One region of the Allobosea sp. P4_H5 genome, then DNA from elsewhere that is predicted to be linked to it. Evidence: predicted binding sites of a transcription regulator. Region 1 holds the regulator's gene; each other region holds the start of a gene.
What was found. Region 1 encodes PhoB, which activates phosphate uptake and scavenging genes when phosphate is short. Its sites were predicted from a motif close to TGTCATNNANCTGTCAT; they were not measured.
Positions count from the first base shown of each region.

Region 2: the regulator PhoB is predicted to act here: its motif matches at 2,459-2,475, upstream of AC1DS0_RS04240 (alkaline phosphatase).
Region 3: the regulator PhoB is predicted to act here: its motif matches at 4,343-4,359, upstream of AC1DS0_RS12385 (esterase-like activity of phytase family protein).

Region 1 covers NZ_JBFUKM010000013.1:169,878-175,596, reverse strand. Annotated here, with positions in the region: gene pstB (phosphate ABC transporter ATP-binding protein PstB) at 1-312, shown strand, start outside; gene phoU (phosphate signaling complex protein PhoU) at 350-1,072, shown strand; gene phoB (phosphate regulon transcriptional regulator PhoB) at 1,101-1,799, shown strand; gene AC1DS0_RS24745 (YnfA family protein) at 1,809-2,129, opposite strand; gene AC1DS0_RS24740 (NUDIX hydrolase) at 2,222-2,563, opposite strand; gene AC1DS0_RS24735 (hypothetical protein) at 2,637-2,954, shown strand; gene AC1DS0_RS24730 (GcrA family cell cycle regulator) at 3,030-3,578, opposite strand; gene AC1DS0_RS24725 (acetylornithine transaminase) at 4,176-5,387, shown strand; gene argF (ornithine carbamoyltransferase) at 5,390-5,719, shown strand, end outside.
Region 2 covers NZ_JBFUKM010000002.1:44,933-50,651, forward strand. Annotated here, with positions in the region: gene AC1DS0_RS04220 (pentapeptide repeat-containing protein) at 1-303, shown strand, start outside; gene cynS (cyanase) at 402-890, shown strand; gene AC1DS0_RS04230 (glutathione S-transferase family protein) at 912-1,529, opposite strand; gene AC1DS0_RS04235 (class I SAM-dependent methyltransferase) at 1,683-2,318, opposite strand; gene AC1DS0_RS04240 (alkaline phosphatase) at 2,529-4,268, shown strand; gene AC1DS0_RS04245 (hypothetical protein) at 4,290-4,760, shown strand; gene AC1DS0_RS04250 (ABC transporter ATP-binding protein) at 4,738-5,463, shown strand; gene AC1DS0_RS04255 (FtsX-like permease family protein) at 5,460-5,719, shown strand, end outside.
Region 3 covers NZ_JBFUKM010000005.1:223,274-228,992, reverse strand. Annotated here, with positions in the region: gene AC1DS0_RS12390 (potassium transporter Kup) at 29-1,882, opposite strand; gene AC1DS0_RS12385 (esterase-like activity of phytase family protein) at 2,088-4,286, opposite strand; gene AC1DS0_RS12380 (hypothetical protein) at 4,424-4,846, opposite strand; gene AC1DS0_RS12375 (helix-turn-helix domain-containing protein) at 4,981-5,719, shown strand, end outside.

The DNA of each region.
Region 1 (5,719 bases):
TCCGGTGGCCAGCAGCAGCGCCTGTGCATCGCGCGCACCATCGCGCAGAAGCCCGAGGTCATCCTGTTCGACGAGCCGACTTCGGCGCTCGATCCGATCTCGACCGGCAAGATCGAGGACCTGCTCGAGCAGCTGAAGAGCGATTTCACCATCGTCATCGTCACCCACAACATGCAGCAGGCGGCGCGCATCTCGCAGTACACCGCCTTCATGTACCTTGGCGAGGTGATCGAGTTCGACGCCACCAACACCATCTTCATGAACCCGCATAAGAAGCAGACGCAGGACTACGTCACCGGCCGTTTCGGTTGACATTCCGAAGCGTCGGCAAGCCCCAAGGATACGCCCCATGTCCGACCATATCGTCCGCTCCTACGACGCCGATCTCGAAGGGCTGCGCCGCAGCCTCGCCGAGATGGGCGGCATGTCCGAGCGCATGCTCGGCGACTCCACCGTGGCTCTGGTGCGCCGCGACACCGCGCTCGCCCAGAAGATCATCAGCGCCGACCAGCGCCTCGACAATCTCCAGCGCGAGGTCGAGGAAAAGGCGGTGCTGACCATCGCCCGCCGCCAGCCGCTGGCGAACGACTTGCGCGAGCTGATTTCGGCGATCCGCATCGCCGCCGACATCGAGCGTGTCGGCGATCTCGCCAAGAACATCGCCAAGCGCGCGGTCGCGATCTCCGGCCAGTTCTCGCCGCCGCATCGCGCCGTCGTCGGCCTCGAGCATATGAGCCGCCTGGTCCAGGCCCAGCTCAAGGACGTGCTCGACGCCTATGCCGCCAGCAACGAGCAGAAGGCGATGGATGTCTGGCGCCGCGACGACGAGATCGACGCGCTCTACACCTCGCTGTTCCGCGAGCTCCTGACCTATATGATGGAAGATCCGCGCAACATCACCTTCTGCACGCATCTCCTGTTCTGCGCCAAGAATGTCGAGCGCATCGGCGACCACACCACCAACATCGCCGAGACCATCCACTACCTCGTCACCGGGCAGTCCATGGACGAAACCCGACCGAAGCTCGACACCACCAACATCCTCGTCGACCTGCCGGCGGCCAATGGCTGAACCGGCGGGCGCTTGAACGGACGCTGACATGCCCGCACGCATCCTGATCGTCGAGGACGAGGAGCCGCTCACCCTGCTGCTGCGCTACAACCTCGAGGCCGAAGGCTTCGAGGTCGACAGCGTGGCGCGCGGCGACGACGCCGAACTGCATCTGCGCGACCATACGCCGGACCTCGTCCTGCTCGACTGGATGCTGCCGGGCCTCTCCGGCATCGAGCTTTGCCGGCGCCTGCGCACGCGCCGCGACACCGAGCGCGTGCCGATCATCATGCTGACGGCCCGCGGCGAGGAGACCGAGCGCGTGCGTGGCCTTGCCACCGGCGCCGACGACTATGTCGTCAAGCCGTTCTCGCTGCCCGAACTGATCGCCCGCATCCAGGCACTGCTGCGCCGTGCCAAGCCCGGCCACGTTGCCGGCTTGCTCGCTGCCGGCGATCTCGAGCTCGACCGCACCACCCGCCGTGTCCGCCGTGCCGGGGCCGAGCTGCATCTCGGGCCGACCGAGTTCCGCCTGCTCGAATTCCTGATGCAGGCGCCGGGCCGGGTCTATTCCCGGGCGCAATTGCTCGACGCCGTCTGGGGCCGCGACGTCTATATCGACGAGCGCACTGTCGACGTCCATGTCGGGCGCCTGCGTAAGGCGATCACGCCCGCCAATGCCAAGGACCCGCTGCGTACGGTGCGCGGCGCCGGTTATGCCTTCGACGAGACATTTGCGCGAAGTTGAGCGCTTCTGTCAGCGCGGCGCGGCGACGATCATCGCGGCGCCGGCGAGACAGAGCGCGGCGCCCGCCAGATCGTAGCGATCCGGCGCGACCTTCTCGACCAGCGCCATCCAGGCCAGCGACGCCACGATATAGACGCCGCCATAGGCGGCGAAGGCGCGTCCGGCGGCTGGACTGTCGAGCAGGGCCAGCAACCAGGCGAAAGCCGCGAGCGATACCAGGCCTGGCAGCAGCCACCAGACCGACTTGCCGAGCTTGAGCCAGGCCCAGAAGGCGAAGCAGCCGGCGATCTCCGCCAGCGCCGCGCCCGCATAGATCGCGAACGTCGCCATGCCGATGCCTACGGTTCCGGCCCGAACGCCGCGGCCAGCCGGGCGAAGACCGGGCGATACGCCTCCGATGCCAGCGGGGTCAGCGATCGGGCCTAATCGAAGTTGAACCAGCGGATCTCGCTATGCTCGTCATTGCTGATCTTGGGGTCGCCGCCAGTCCATTCGGTGACCGCGAACAGATGCCAGAGTGCGGGCGTGACGCCATCCGTCTCGGTCGTCTCGATCGTTTCGAAACGGCGGAAGACCGTCGTCGTGACGCCGAGCTCTTCCTGCAACTCGCGGACGAGGGCGGCCTCGACGGCCTCGCTTGGCTCGACATGGCCGCCGATCGTATCCCAGCAGGAGGGGCGGTTCCGGCGGTGCGGAGCCCGCAGGCCCAACAGGAGCCGCCCATCCCGGATCGGCAGCGCGCAGGCATATTCGACAGGACCCATGCTCTCTCCTTGCCGTTTGGCGTTCGGGTGCATCGGCTGGACGACGATGTACGGTTCCCGCAGACTGCCTTTCATGCGTTTCACCAAATGGGACTATATCGCCTTTCCCTTTCTCGCCGCGCTGTTGATCGGCGTCGGCTATGGCGCGCTCCGCCTGGTCGGCTTCTTCGGTCTCGGCATACTCGGCCTGGTGATCGGCTTCATCGCGGTGCGGATGGATCTGGAACGGGATGGCGGTCCCCTGCAGTTCAAGGCCAGGGACCACATGTCGCGGGCCGAGAAGGCCGCTGATCAAGCTGAGAAGGCCTCGCGTCTGCAGCCGCTCTTCGTGGCGCAGGTCATCGCTGCCGGCTTCGTCATCCTGGGCTTCGGCTTTCACTTCCTGCTCTGACACAGGAACGGCCTCGACAACGAAAAGCCGGCCTTTCGGCCGGCTTTCATGTTCGTGCCACTCGGTTCCGAGCGCTCAGGCGCGGATGGGCTTGCGGTCGCGGCGCCGGTCGGCTGCCGGCTGGTAGGCGATCCGGGCGTGATAGGCGCAATAGGGCATGCCGGTCGCGCTGCGGCCGCCGCAGAAGCGGAACTCCGGCGTGGTCGGGTCGCCCATCGGCCAGCGGCACATATATTCGCGCAGATCCATGATCGTGACCCGCTCGGAGAACGGCACGACCACGTCCTCGGCCGGCGCGGGAGCGCGTTCGACCTGTGCTTCGGCCGCGATCTCGGGCGCGAACTGCGGAGCCAGCGCGGTGTTGCCGCGGGTCAGCCCGGCGCCACCGTTCTGATGGCCGGCCGGATGGCTCGGCGGGCGGGCCGCCGGCTTGCGCGGGCGCGGCGTGGCCGAGCCCGGGCTCTTGGCCCGGCCGGACAGGCCGAGACGATGAACCTTCCCGATGACGGCGTTACGCGTGACGCTGCCGAGCTCGGCGGCGATCTGGCTCGCGCTCAGGCCGTCATTCCAGAGCTTCTTGAGCAGTTCGACGCGTTCGTCGGTCCAGGCTCCGGCTTCGGTCATGGGGTTGCACCTGTCTTCGTCATGCTTCGCCAGCGGGCCGGCGAGGCATAGGGAGAGATCATGGCGGAATCCGATACCGGCAGCGTCCGTCACAAAACGGAAGCCGTTACGCCCGGAACTGACGATACAGGAGACGCCGCACGAGATGTCGTATCTGACGAAGAGGACCATACAAGATGGCCTGACTCGGCCACAAGAGTCGCCGAATCGTAATTCGGCTTTTCCCCAGCCAATCGCCGCAGACGGTCGGGCGGTGAGTCTATTCGGCAACGCTGCCGCGAGGTCAGGGCAACTACATGAGGGCTGAGTGGACGGGCGATCGTCCTGCCGCGAGGTCAGCCGGAATTGACAGGGCCGGGCCGGTTTTGCATAGTTGCGCGACGCAGCCGCCCCCAAGGGCGGCGCTTATGTTTTTGAGCGATCGGGATTTTCCTTTGATGCGGCTTGACGCGCGACGAGACGGCGGGAGCGGCCAGCGACGATAATGTCGCCGGCGGGTCGCATCGTGCCGGCATCATGCCGCCTTGCGTCCCACCCTGCCGTTCCCGGCCCGAGATTCCGCGCTACCTTCCTGTCTCGCCGCAAGGATTTTGCTCCATGAGCACCGCTTCCGCTTCTTCCGTTCTCCTGCCGACCTATGCCCGGGCCCCGATCGCGCTCGAGCGTGGCGAGGGCGCCTGGGCGATCACCGCCGACGGCCAGCGCTATCTCGATTTCGGCGCCGGCATCGCCGTCAATTCGCTCGGCCACGCCCATCCGCATCTGGTCGAGGCGCTGACTGCCCAGGCCCAGCGCATCTGGCACACCTCCAACCTCTACACGATGCCCGAGGGCGAGAGGCTCGCCCGCCGGCTCTGCGAGGCGACCTTCGCCGAGCGCGTTTTCTTCACCAATTCGGGCGCCGAGGCGAACGAGTGCGCGATCAAGATGGCGCGCAAGTACCATGCCGCGAAGGGCCATCCCGAGCGCTTCCGCGTCGTCACCTTCGAGGGCGCCTTCCATGGCCGCACGCTCGCGACCATCGCCGCCGGCGGCCAGCAGAAATACATCGACGGCTTCGGCCCGAAGGTCGACGGCTTCGACCAGGTGCCGTTCGACGACGAGGCGGCGCTGAAGGCCGCGATCGGTCCGGAGACCGCCGCGCTGATGATTGAGCCGATCCAGGGCGAGGGCGGCCTGCGCTCGGTGCCGATGCGTGTCCTCAAGCAGCTCCGCGAGCTCTGTGACGAGCACGGGCTGATGCTGATCTTCGACGAGATCCAGACCGGCGTCGGCCGCACCGGCAAGTTCTTCGCCTATGAGCATTACGGTGTCGCCCCCGACATCATGTCGATCGCCAAGGGCATCGGCGGCGGCTTCCCGATGGGCGCTTGCCTCGCCACCGAGGAGGCGGCCTCCGGCATGACGCTCGGCACCCACGGCACCACCTTTGGCGGCAATCCGCTCGCCATGGCGGTCGGCAACGCCGTGCTCGACGTCATCCTGGCGCCGGGCTTCCTCGAGCATGTCCAGAAGACGGCCTTGCGCCTGCGCCAGTCGCTGGCCCAGCTCAAGGATCAGCATCCCCAGGTGATCGAGGAAATCCGCGGCGAGGGGCTGATGCTCGGCCTCAAGCTCAAGACCCCGAACACCGATTTCGTCGCGCAGGCGCGGGCCGCCGGCCTGCTCGTGGTCGCGGCCGGCGACAATGTCGTACGCCTGCTGCCGCCGCTGATCATCGGCGAGAGCGAAGTGGCCGAGGCAGTGGCGCGGCTGGACAAAGCGGCTGGCGCGGTCGAGGCGGAGTTCGCCCGGCCGGCGGCGGAGTGAGCATGATGTCTGCGACGCGTCACTTTCTCGATCTCTCGGATTTTTCGGCCGGAGAGCTCCGCGCCATCCTCAAGGCCGGCGAGGACATCAAGGCCCGCCGGCGCACGCCCGCGGCCGCCGGCGACCGCCTGCTCGAAGGCAAGGTCATCGCCATGATCTTCGAGCAGCCTTCGCTCCGGACCCGCGTCTCCTTCGACGTTGGCATCCGCGAGCTCGGCGGTTCGCCGATGATGGTGACCGGCCAGGAGATCGAGCTCGGTGAGCGCGAGACCATCGCCGACACCGCCCGCGTGCTCTCGCGCTATGTCGATGCGATCATGATCCGCATGCTC
Region 2 (5,719 bases), on a different contig from region 1:
CATGCCGGCGAGGCGGGCTTCGGCGATTGCCGCTTCGCGGGCGCGGCCGATTTCGGCGAGGCCGAGTTCGCCGGCAATGCCGGCTTCGAGGAGGCGCGGTTCGGGCAGATGGCGAACTTCGCTGCTGCTCGTTTCGACCGCGGCGCCTGGTTCAGCAATGCCGCCTTCGACGGCCGCTCGAATTTCGAGCGGGCCCGCTTCCGTGGCCGCCGGCATTTCGAGGGCATTTCGCTGGCGGCGCAGGTCTCCCCGGTCGCGCAGCAGATCGCGGCGCTGGAGCAGTTCCGGTTCGTCCGGCGCTGAGCGTACGCCCACAGCATCTCTCCCGGCCCTTCTGGCCCACAGCTTGCTAGTCGTCCTGCCGACCGCCGCGATCGGCGGCTGCGATTGGCGAGGACGAGATGAAGCGCGAAGAGCTCACCGAGAAGATTCTCGACATCAAGCGCGAGAAGGGCTGGAGCTGGAAGCACATCACCGACGAGATCGGCGGCATGTCTGAGGTGCTGGTGATCGGCGCCCTGCTCGGCCAGATGAAGCTGGTGAAGCCTCTCGCCGAGAGGGCCGCCGCCCTCTTTGGCCTCTCGGAAGCCGAGAAACGCATGCTCAACGAGGTGCCCTATCGCGGCACCGGCACGCCGATGCCGCCGACTGACCCGCTGATCTACCGCTTCTACGAGATGGTGATGGTCAACGGCCCCGCCTGGAAGGCGCTGATCGAGGAGGAGTTCGGCGACGGCATCATGTCGGCGATCGACTTCAACATCGCCTTCGAGCGTGAGCCGAACCCCCGGGGCGACCGGGTCAGGATCGCCATGTCCGGCAAGTTCCTGCCGTACAAATACTACGGCAACGAACAGGGCATCCCGGACTATGGCTTCAAGGAGGAGTGAAGTCGCTCAAGCCAGCTTGTCTCAGGGGACTTGGCCGGGCTCGAGCGTGCCGTCCTTCTGCATGGTCCGCTGCAGCCCCGGCCGCTCCAGCATGCGGCCCATATAGGCCTCGAACACCGGCAGGCGCGGCAGCACGCCGACGATGTTCATGCCGAAATGGATGCCTGCGCCGAGCTGGGTGTCGGCGGCGGTGAAGCGCTCGCCGGCGGCGTAAGCGTGTTCGCCGAGCCTCTTGGCGAGATTGGCGACCGTGTCGGCATGCGAGCCGAAGGAGAAACCGCGCGACTCGTACTGGAACTTGTGGACGGAGGTCGCGATGATCGGATCGAGCACGGCGTCGGTATAGACCAGTGACGTCAGGAAAGCTGGGCGGTCGGCATCGCCGACGGCAGGCGCCAGCCCGGCTTCCGGGAACTGCTCGGTGAGATAAAGGCAGATCGCGGCGCGCTCGGTGACGGTGGTGCCGTCATGGACTATGGCCGGTACCTTCTTGTGCGGCTGGATGGCGCGGTAGCTCTCCGGCGGGCCGCCCTGCGCGCGGATGTCGACGATCTTCATCTCATAGGGCTGGCCGAGCTCCTCGAGCAGCCAGAGGATCGAGAAGGAGCGCGATTGCGGCGCGTGATAGAAGGTCAGCATGGCGATGTCCCTTTCTGCGTTTCCCTGAGGGTTGGCGAGGCTGATAGGGGCGTTGCATGTCAGGAGTTGTCAGGATGGACCTGACTTGCCTGACGCTCCCTGATCGGAACGCGCGCAGGGGCGAATAGCTCCGCCTGATCTTGGCCGCTCGGGCTATGTCTTGCGAGCGACGATGAAGGGGCGGCTGTCCTTGCCCCTGCTAGCATGGCGTTCCGTGCTCAGGATTTCGAAGCCTGCGGCCGCGATGAGGCTGGCCAGCTCCTGTGCAGTGAAAACGCCAGCATGGGGCGCCTTTCCGACCATCTGCATGAGCGGCAGCGCAAGCCGGATCAGCGGGTTCACGTCACCGAGGCAGGGTGTCTTGGAGATGAACAGGCCGCCTGGCTCGAGCAAGGTGTGGATGTCGCGCAGCGTGCCGGCGAGGTCGCGGACCAGGTGGAGATAGTTGAAGGCGAGGGCAGCATCGAACCGTATCGCCTCGGCGGCGAGCGTCTCCGCCGTTGCCGTGTGGAAGGCGAGCGCAGGGACCGGGCACGCGGCGTGCTTTTCCCCGGCAATCGCGATCATCCCCGCGGAGATGTCCGTCGCGAGATAGCTGCCCGCGTCGCCCGCAAGCCGCAGCGCCGTGGTCCCGGTGCCGCAGCCCAGTTCCAGCACCCTGTCCGTCGGCTTCAGCAGGAGGTGGGTCCGCTCCAGGGTGCGCTCGTATCCGGCCTGATCGGAGATCCGGCTCCTGGCATAGCGTCGCGATGACCTGTCCCAGAAGCTGGCATCGCTTGCCGCGCTCATGTCGCATCCTCAATTTGCTGGTGGCTCGGCGCGGGCCCTGGCGCCTGCGTCGGGAGATGACCTCATCGATGACGTGCGTTCAAGCTGCAGGCCCGCGGCCGATTCAATTGTTATAATGTTACAAATACTGGTCGGCGCATAGTAATCATAGTGTCATCTCGCCCGCCTAACGGACCGGCGACCGGGCTTTCACAGGGGCTGAGAGATATCATGCAGAAGCGAACTTGGCTGATGGCGGCGGCGATGCTCGCCAGTGTGGTGCCGGCGACGGCGCAGACCATCTATCCGCTCAACCGCGCCGAGATCCTCGAGGGCTCGCGCTTCGACTTCAAGGTCGAGTTCCCGAACGCCCCGGTCTCGGCCGACGTCAAGGTCACGATCAATGGCAAGCCGGTGAACGAGGCCTTCGGCCGCGAGGCCCAGTTCGTCCAGAGCGAGGAAGGCCAGAAGCATTCGGCGCTCTGGCTGCGCGGAGCCCAGCTGCCGGCCGGCCAGTACGTCATCGAGGCGACGCAGGGCAGCGAGAAGGCGACCGTCAACTGGACCGTCTACGCGACCCCTGAGCGCAAGGCCAAGAACGTCATCCTCTTCGTCGGCGACGGCATGTCGGTGGCGCACCGCACCGCGGCGCGCATCCTGTCGAAGGGCTGGGAGCAGGGCCTCTATGGCGGCGAGCTCGCCATCGACGACATGCCGAACATGGCGCTGATCTCGACCTCGGGCACCGACTCGATCGTCACCGACAGCGCCAACTCCGCCAGCGCCTACACCACCGGCCACAAGTCCTGCGTCAACGCGCTCGGCATCTACTGCGCCAAGAACGCGCTGACGCTCGACCATCCCAAGGTCGAGACGATCTCCGAGGTGATCAAGCGCAAGCGCTCGGGCATGGCGATCGGCGTCGTCACCAATTCCGAGATCGAGGATGCGACCCCGGCCTCGATGGTCGCCCATACCCGCCGGCGCTCGGACTTCAACGACATCGTCAAGATGTTCTTCGACGTGCAGCCCGACGTGATCATGGGCGGCGGCTCGCCGAACTTCCTGCCGAAGTCGACCCCGGGCACCAAGCGCACCGACGATCTCGACTTCATCGCCAAGTTCAAGGAGGCGGGCTACGCCCTCGCCACCACCAAGACCGAGATGAACGCCGCGGTCGCTGGCGGCTCCAAGAAGCTGCTTGGCCTCTACAACACCTCGAACATCGACGGCGCCTTCGACCTGCGCCTCGCCAAGAAGGGGTCGATCTCGAAATTCCCGGATCAGCCGGACGTGGTCGAGCAGACCAAGGCCGCGATCGAGATGCTCAAGGGCGCGCAGGACGGCTTCTTCCTGATGGTGGAATCGGCCCGCATCGACAAGTACAGCCATTCGCTCGACTGGGAGCGCGCGGTGTTCGACACGATCATGCTCGACAATGCCGTCAAGGCGGCCAAGGACTTCGCCGGCGATCGCAACGACACGCTGATCATCGTCGTGCCGGACCACGCCCACCCGATCTCGATCATCGGCACCTATGACGACGATCGCCCGGGCCAGTTGCTGCGCGACAAGCTCGGCACCTACAACGAGTCGCTGCCGCCGAACTACGGCCCGCGCGATGCCGACGGCTATCCGACCAAGGTCGACACCTCGCGCCGTCTCGCCGTCGCCTTCGGCAGCTATCCGGACACCTGCGACACCGGCCGGCCCTATCTCGATGGCGAGCGCGTCCCGGCGGTGAAGGGCCCGGACGGCAAGACCAACGTCGCCAACGAGAAGGACTGCACCGGTCCGCTCGCCACCCGCAAGCAGGGCAACCTGCCTTTCGACGCCAACTCCGGTGTCCATGCGGCCGACGACGTGCTGCTCACCGCCATGGGCCCGGGCGCCGAGCGCTTCCGCGGCCACAAGCCGAACGTCTTCGTCTTCCGCGTCATGGCGGAGGCGCTGGCCCTCGGCGGCAAGTGAGCTAGAGTTGGGGCAGGACGCATGATCTCGCATCGGCCGCACCTGCTCCCGACGCTTTCCCGCCGCGGGCTCCTCACCGGGCTCGCGGCGCTGCCCGTCTCGCTGTCTGCGTTTGCCGCGGACGCGGATACGCTGACCTTCGACGGGCTCTACAAATCCTTCGGCGTGCTCGGCTTCCAGTTCTCCGATCGGGCGACCTCGCTGCGTGGCAAGCCGGTCAGGATGGTCGGCTACATGGCGCCGCCGCTGAAGCCGGAAAGCCATTTCTTCGTGCTGACGCGCGAGCCGCTGGCGATCTGCCCGTTCTGCCAGTCCGATGCCGACTGGCCGGTCGACATCGTCGTGGTGTTCATGCGCGCGGCGACGCCGATGGTCAGCGCCGGCCAGAAGGTCGCGGTCAGCGGCCGGCTCGAGATCGGCTCCTCGACCGATGCCGAGACCGGCTTCGTCAGCCAGATCAGGCTCGTCGATGCCGGCTTCCACAGTGTCTGAGCGGCTGGCCGGCGCGGCGCGGCCGCTGCATTTTTCCGGCATCCAGGTCGATCATCGCGATGGCGACGGGCGGCCCTTCCGGGTGCTCGACATCCCCGATTTCATGGTGCCACCCGGAGCGCTGATCGGCCTGCGTGGGCCGTCCGGCTCGGGCAAGACCTCGCTGCTGCATCTCGCCGCCGGATTCTTCCTGCCCGATGCCGGCAGCATCGGCTGGGGCGATGTCGTAGTGTCCGCGCTGCCGGGTGCGGCGCGCGATCGCTGGCGGCGCGAGACTGTCGGCTTCGTCTTCCAGGATTTCCACCTCGTGCCCGAGCTCGATGTGCTCGCCAACATCACCTTGCCGGCGAGCTTTTCAGGCTGGCGGCAGACGAGCGATCAGGTCTCGCGCGCCACTGTGCTCGCCGGGCGCATGGGCCTCACCGATCTGCGGCGGGGCGCCGCCGTGCTCTCGCGCGGCGAGCAGCAGCGTGTCGCGATCGCACGGGCCTTGTTCAATGCACCCGCGCTGATCCTGGCCGACGAGCCGACGGCAAGCCTCGATCCGGCGCATGCGGCCGAGGTCGGATCCCTGCTGGTCGAGGTCGCCAAAGAAAGCGGCGCGACGCTGCTCTGCGCCTCGCATGACCCGGCGCTGCTGGCGCGAATGCAGCAGGTCGGGATGATTGGCGATGGCCCGTTCCAACTGAAGGCGGCCGCGTGAACCCGCTGCCGATGGTCATCGCCGATCTCCGGGCGCTGCGCTGGACGGCGGCGGCGATCGTGACGCTGGTCGCGCTGGCGGTGGCGATCGGTGTCGCGATCGGTGCGCAGGAGCGGGCGCTGCGCCAGGCCTCGGCCCGGGCCGCCGATGATTTCGACCTCCTGATCGGCGCACCCGGCAGCCAGACGCAACTCGTGATGTCGGCGATCTATCTGCAGCCGGAGGCGCTGCCGCTGATCGACGGGCGATTGCTGAA
Region 3 (5,719 bases), on a different contig from region 1:
GACGTGCCCCTCTCCGCAGCCACGGCGATCAGATCTCGATCTCGACCCCGACCTCCACGACCTGCTTGGCCGGGATGTGGAAATGCGCGGCGGACCGCTCGGCATTGCGCTGCATGAACGAGAAGAACGCTTCGCGCCACATCGCCATGCCCGCGATCTCCTCGCGCGGAATGACGGTCTCGCGGCCGATATAATACGATATCCCGTCGAGATCGACGCCCCGCAGCAAGCCGTGCTCGACGCCGCAGCGCAAGCCATTGGGGATGTGCGGCGTCTCCATGAAACCGAAATGGATGATCACGCGTGTGACGCTGGGCGCGAGCTCGATCAGCTCGATCCGGTTCTCGTCGGAGACGCGGGGAATCTCCTCGAGCTTGCCAGTCACGAGAAGAATGCGCTCGTGCAGCGCATGGTTGTGGCGAACGAAATGCGTGAGCGAGAGCGGAAGACCGCGAGCGGCAGACGCCAGGAAGGCGGCCGTCCCCGGCAGGCGCAGCGGCGGGTTGGTCGCCAGCATCTCGAGGAATTCCTTCTCCGGCTCGCGCTGGCGAGCGCGCGCCGCCTCCACCAAGGCAAGGCCGCGTCGCCAGGTCAGCATGATCACCGTCAGCGCCAGCGCCAGGACCAGCGGGTACCAGCCGCCCTCGTGCAGCTTCGGCAGGTTCGCCGAGAAGAAGGTGAGATCGATCAACAGGAAGAAGCCGTTGACCGCCAGGACGAGGATCGGGTTGAAGCCCCATTTCAACGCGATCAGCGCTGCCAGCCCGGTGGTGATCGCCATCAGCAGCGAGACTGCGATGCCGTAGGCACCGGCCAGGGCCTCGGATGAGCGGAAGGCGAAGACCGATGTCAGGGTCGCCAGGCAGATCAGCCAGTTGACGATCGGGATGTAGATCTGCCCCTGCTGATCATGGGCGGTGTGCTTGATGCGGACGGCCGGGAAAAGCCCGAGCTGCACGGCCTGACGGGTCAGCGAAAAGGCGCCGGTCAGGATCGACTGCGAGGCGATGACGGCGGCCGCCGTCGCGAAGACGATCAGTGGATAATGCGCCCAGTCCGGGGCGAGCTGATAGAACGGGTTCTCGATCGCCTCCGGATGGACCAGCAGCAGCGCGCCCTGGCCGAAATAATTCAGCATCAGCGCCGGCAGCACGACGGCGAACCAGGCGAGGCGGATCGTCTTCGGACCGAAATGGCCCATATCCGCATACATCGCCTCGCCGCCGGTCACGGCCAGGAAGGTGGCCCCGAGAACGGCGAAGCCGACGAGCGGGGCGGTATGGGTGATGAAGTAGAGGGCGTTGAACGGATTGATCGCAGCCAGGATGCCCGGCGCCATCAGGATGCCCCGGATGCCGAGCAGCGCCAAAGCGAGGAACCAGAGCAGCATGATCGGCCCGAACAGACGGCCGATGAAGCCGGTGCCCTTGCTCTGAACCAGGAAGAGGCAGAACAGGATCGCGGCGGTCAACGGAACGACCGCCGGCGCCAGGAACGGTGCATCGACCTTGAGGCCTTCGATGGCGCTGAGCACGGAAATCGCCGGCGTGATGGCGCCGTCGCCATAGAGCAGCGCAGCGCCGACGAGCCCGACCGCGAGGACATAAGCCCGTGGCGAACCCGGCTTGGCGTGGCGCGCCTTGAGCAAGGCCAGCATCGCCATGATGCCGCCTTCGCCGCGATTGTCGGCGCGCATGATCAGCAGCGAATACTTGATCGAGATGATCAGGATCAAAGCCCACAGGATCATCGAGACGCAACCGACGACCGCCCCCGGCTGCAGGGCGCCGCCGGCGCTTGCGGCCCGGGCCGCTTCCTTCAGCGCATAGAGCGGGCTGGTGCCGATGTCGCCGTAGACGACGCCGAGGGCGCCGAGCGTCAAGGCAGGGAGGGAGCCGTTGTGCCCCTGATGAGACGGCGAGCCGTCCTGTGCGAGAACCCCATGGGCCATGCGCCGTCCTCCCCCTATTGTCGGAGTAGGGCACGCACCGGCAACGACAGCAAGACTGGATCGGCGGGATTGCGCAGTGGGCAGCTGAAGCCGGCAGGCCGGCGAGGAACACCCGCCGGCCTTTTGCCGTACCGCCTTACTTCGCGAGCTTGCCGAAGGCGAAGAACTGGGTCTCGCCGGAGGAATCGTCGACGCCGTCATTATCGGTGACGACGAAGAGGTTGCCGTCCTTGTCGACCGCCATGCCCTCGACCTTGTCGAGCCCGTAGCCACCGAGCTTCATCAGGTCCGGCGTCAGGTCGCGCAGCAGCGTCTTCTCGACCGTCAGGATCTCCGAGGAGCCGAACGGCGCCGGCTTCAATCCCTTGACCGAGAAGGTCGCCAGCGTCTTCACCGCCTTGGCGCCGAACCGGTTGTCGCGCTCGATCACGGCGAAACTGTCGTCGCCGAGATAGGTGAGCTCCGAGAGGCCCATCCAGGCGCCGGCGGCAGGGGCCGTCAGCGGGTAGTAGAGGATGCCCCAGCTCTTGGTGAAGGGCTTGTAGGAGAGGATCTTGACCTTGCCCTTGGGGTCGTCCTTCCACTCGCGCTGGACGGCGATCCAGACGGTCTCGTCCTGCCCGGTTCCGGTGACGGCAACGCCCTCATAGCCTTGATTGATTGCCTTGGCGGCGAACTCCTCTGGCAGGGCGATCTCCTCCTCGATCTCGCCCTTGGCCGAAGCGCGTAGCAGCAGGTTCTGCGTCGGCTTCTCCTTGCGCTCGGGCGCCCCTTCCGAGGCCAGCCAGAAACCGCCGCCGGGACGCGTCGCAATCGCTTCGAGATCATAGGCGGCGGGCTTGCCGTCCCTGGTCACGGTGATTGCGCCGGTGATCGTCGCCGGCTTCCTGGTCGCGTCGATCTCGAGGATGCGCGAGGGCGTATAGGCGCTATCAGTGACGCTGAAGAGCCGGCCCGGCAGCTCGGGATGGGCGGCGAGGCCCGAGAGCGCGCCCCAGCCGAGCGGGACACCATCGACATCGGCCGAGACGATGGTCGGATAGGCGGCCGGCGCTTCGCTGCGCTCATAGATGGTCACGGCCGAACGCGGTCCATCCTTTTCGCCGAGATCGGCTTCAGAAGCGGAAACGAAGAGATTGCGCTGCGGGATGGCGAGCAGGCCCTCCGGCGCGATGCCCGCCGGCAGCGCCTGCAGATAGCGTGGCGGCCGGCCCGGCCCCTCGTCCTTGAAGACGAGGACGAGCGAAGCGCGCTCCAGCCCGACGAAGAGCAGGCGCTCGCCGTTGTAGATGCCGACCTCGATGCCCTCCGGCTCGCTGCCCTTGGCGGCTGAACGGCGCTCCGGATAGTGGCCGAGACGGATGGCGATGTGGTCGACCATGTTGCCGGCATCGAACTCGACCGTGCCGTCCTTGCGGAAGATGGTGAAGCCGCGCGAGCCGCCCTTCCAGTCACCTTCATTGGCAGTGACGAAGCGGTCATTGTCGAGCCAGCGCACCGCATCGGGCTCGCGGCGCACGCCCTTCAGCTCCTCGACCGGCTTGATCTGGCCGTCTCGGGTCTTGTCGATGTTCGTGAGATCGACGGTGCCGGCCGGGAAATGCGCGACGAGCTTGCCGGTCTTCGTATCGACCACGGCGAGGTGGTTGTTCTCCTGCAGTGTCACCACGGCGAGGCCGTCCTGGTTGACGTCGACGAATTCCGGCTCCGGATCGGTCGGCTCGACCGCGGCGATGCCGGTGAGGTCGACGATCTGCTTCGACGCGCAATCGGCCTCGCCATCCTTGATGCCGACCAGCGTGAGGTTGCCGGCGGGGAGCTGCGGCAGGTCGCCCTTGTTCAGCTTCTCGTCGCGCTCGTTCTCGATGACGATGGCGAGCTTGCCCTTGTCCTTGGTCAGCGCGATCGAATCGGGCTGGCCGCCGAGCTCGCATGTGGCTGTGACCTGCTTCGTCTTCAGATCGATGGTGGCGAGATGGCCGGCCGGTTCCTTGAAGTTGTCGCCGGAGCTGACGACGACGGCGAAGGCGCGCTCGCCAAGGATCACGACCGAGGTCGGCTCGCCGCCGACCGGGATGAAGCCGGCGGGCTTGGGCGCATTGGCGGTGGTGATGTCGATCAGGCCGATCGCCTTCTGCTCGGCGTCGGTATAGGCGAGCAGGGTCCCGGCCTCGTTGGCCGAAATGATCTCCGCGACCGTCTTCTTCGCGTCGCGGTCGGCCGGCAGGTTCAACGGCACCTGGAAGGTGGCGATGCGGTTGAAGGTCGGCTCGGCGAGCGCCGTTCCGCCAGCGAGGAGCGTCGCGAGAGCCGCAAGGACAAGGGGTTTGCGCATTGGGACGGTCCTGTTCCGCAGGGTGGGGAGGCAGGCCTTCCGGCTAGTGAGCACAGACGACAGTTTCGTGACAAGCCGTCGCAAACCAAGGCCACCGCGGCGGGAGCCACGGCGGCTTTGGGTAACGAGCCGTCTGGTCAGTGCAGAGCAGCTTCGGCTCCGGCAGCTTCCGTGACCGACTTCTTCAGGCCGATCACCTCGAGCTCGGTGACAACCGCGACCGCCACGGCCTGGGCCAAGACGAAGGCGATGCCGAGCGTGGTCGGCGCGAACCAGCCGGCGACCAGGATCAGCACGCTGTCGGCGATCCAGAGGATGTTGACGCCGATCACGGCGTAGACGGCGAGGCGCGGCAGGCGCAGCCGGCTGGCGAAGAACGCAAGCAGGGCAGCGCAGGGCAGCAGCACCAGGCCAGCGCCACGCAGGAACTCCGCCGGAAGGCCGAGCAGACCGGAGAGCGAACCCGCGCCGACGCTGAGCAGCAGGCCGGTTCCGGCGCAGGCGGCGGCATCGAGGGCAAGGGCATTGCGCAGGAAACGCGAGGACTGGATGAAGGCCATGACTGTTCTCCGGTTCAGGCCCCATCTCAGCCGGGGCGGTTGCTGATGGAGGCCATGCTGCCGAAAGCCCGGCGGCCGGTCGATTAAGCCGGAGGTAATTGGATCACGGCGCGGCTGCGGCTAGCTTGCCCTTCATGAACAAGCACCAGCAGCCCACGATCGGGCACCTCATCCGCGACTGGCGGCAGTTGCGCCGTCTCAGCCAGCTCGACCTCGCGCTCGAAGCCGAGGTCTCGCAGAAGCATCTCAGCTTCATCGAAAGCGGCCGCTCGGCGCCCAGCCGGGATATGGTCCTGCTTCTCGCCGAGCATCTCGGCGTGCCGCTCCGCGAGCGCAATGCGCTCCTGCTCTCGGCCGGCTATGCGCCGGTCTATCTCGAACGCTCGCTGGAGGATCCGACCCTGCAGGCAGCCCGCAGCGCGATCGACCTGCTGCTCAAGGGACACGAGCCCTATCCGGCGGTGGCAGTCGACCGGCACTGGACCCTGCTTGCCGCGAACAAGATGATCGCGCCGATGCTCGCGGTCGTCGAGGACGCCGACCTGCTGCGCCCGCCGGTCAACGTGCTCCGGCTCAGCCTGCATCCGCGCGGGCTCGCCCCGGCAATCATCAACCTAACGGAGTGGCGCCGCCATCTGATCGCGCGCCTGCGCCAGCAGATCCGCGCCACGGCCGACCCGCTACTGGCCGAGCTCCTGGCCGAGCTGCTGAGCTATCCCGTCCCGGCCGCGCCGGTCGTCAAAGGCAAGACGCAGGAAGAGGCGGAGCCACCGATCGTACTACCGCTGCACCTGCGGCTAGGCGAGACCGAGCTCTCGCTGATCTCGACCACGACGGTGTTCGGCACGCCAGTCGACGTCACCTTGTCCGAGC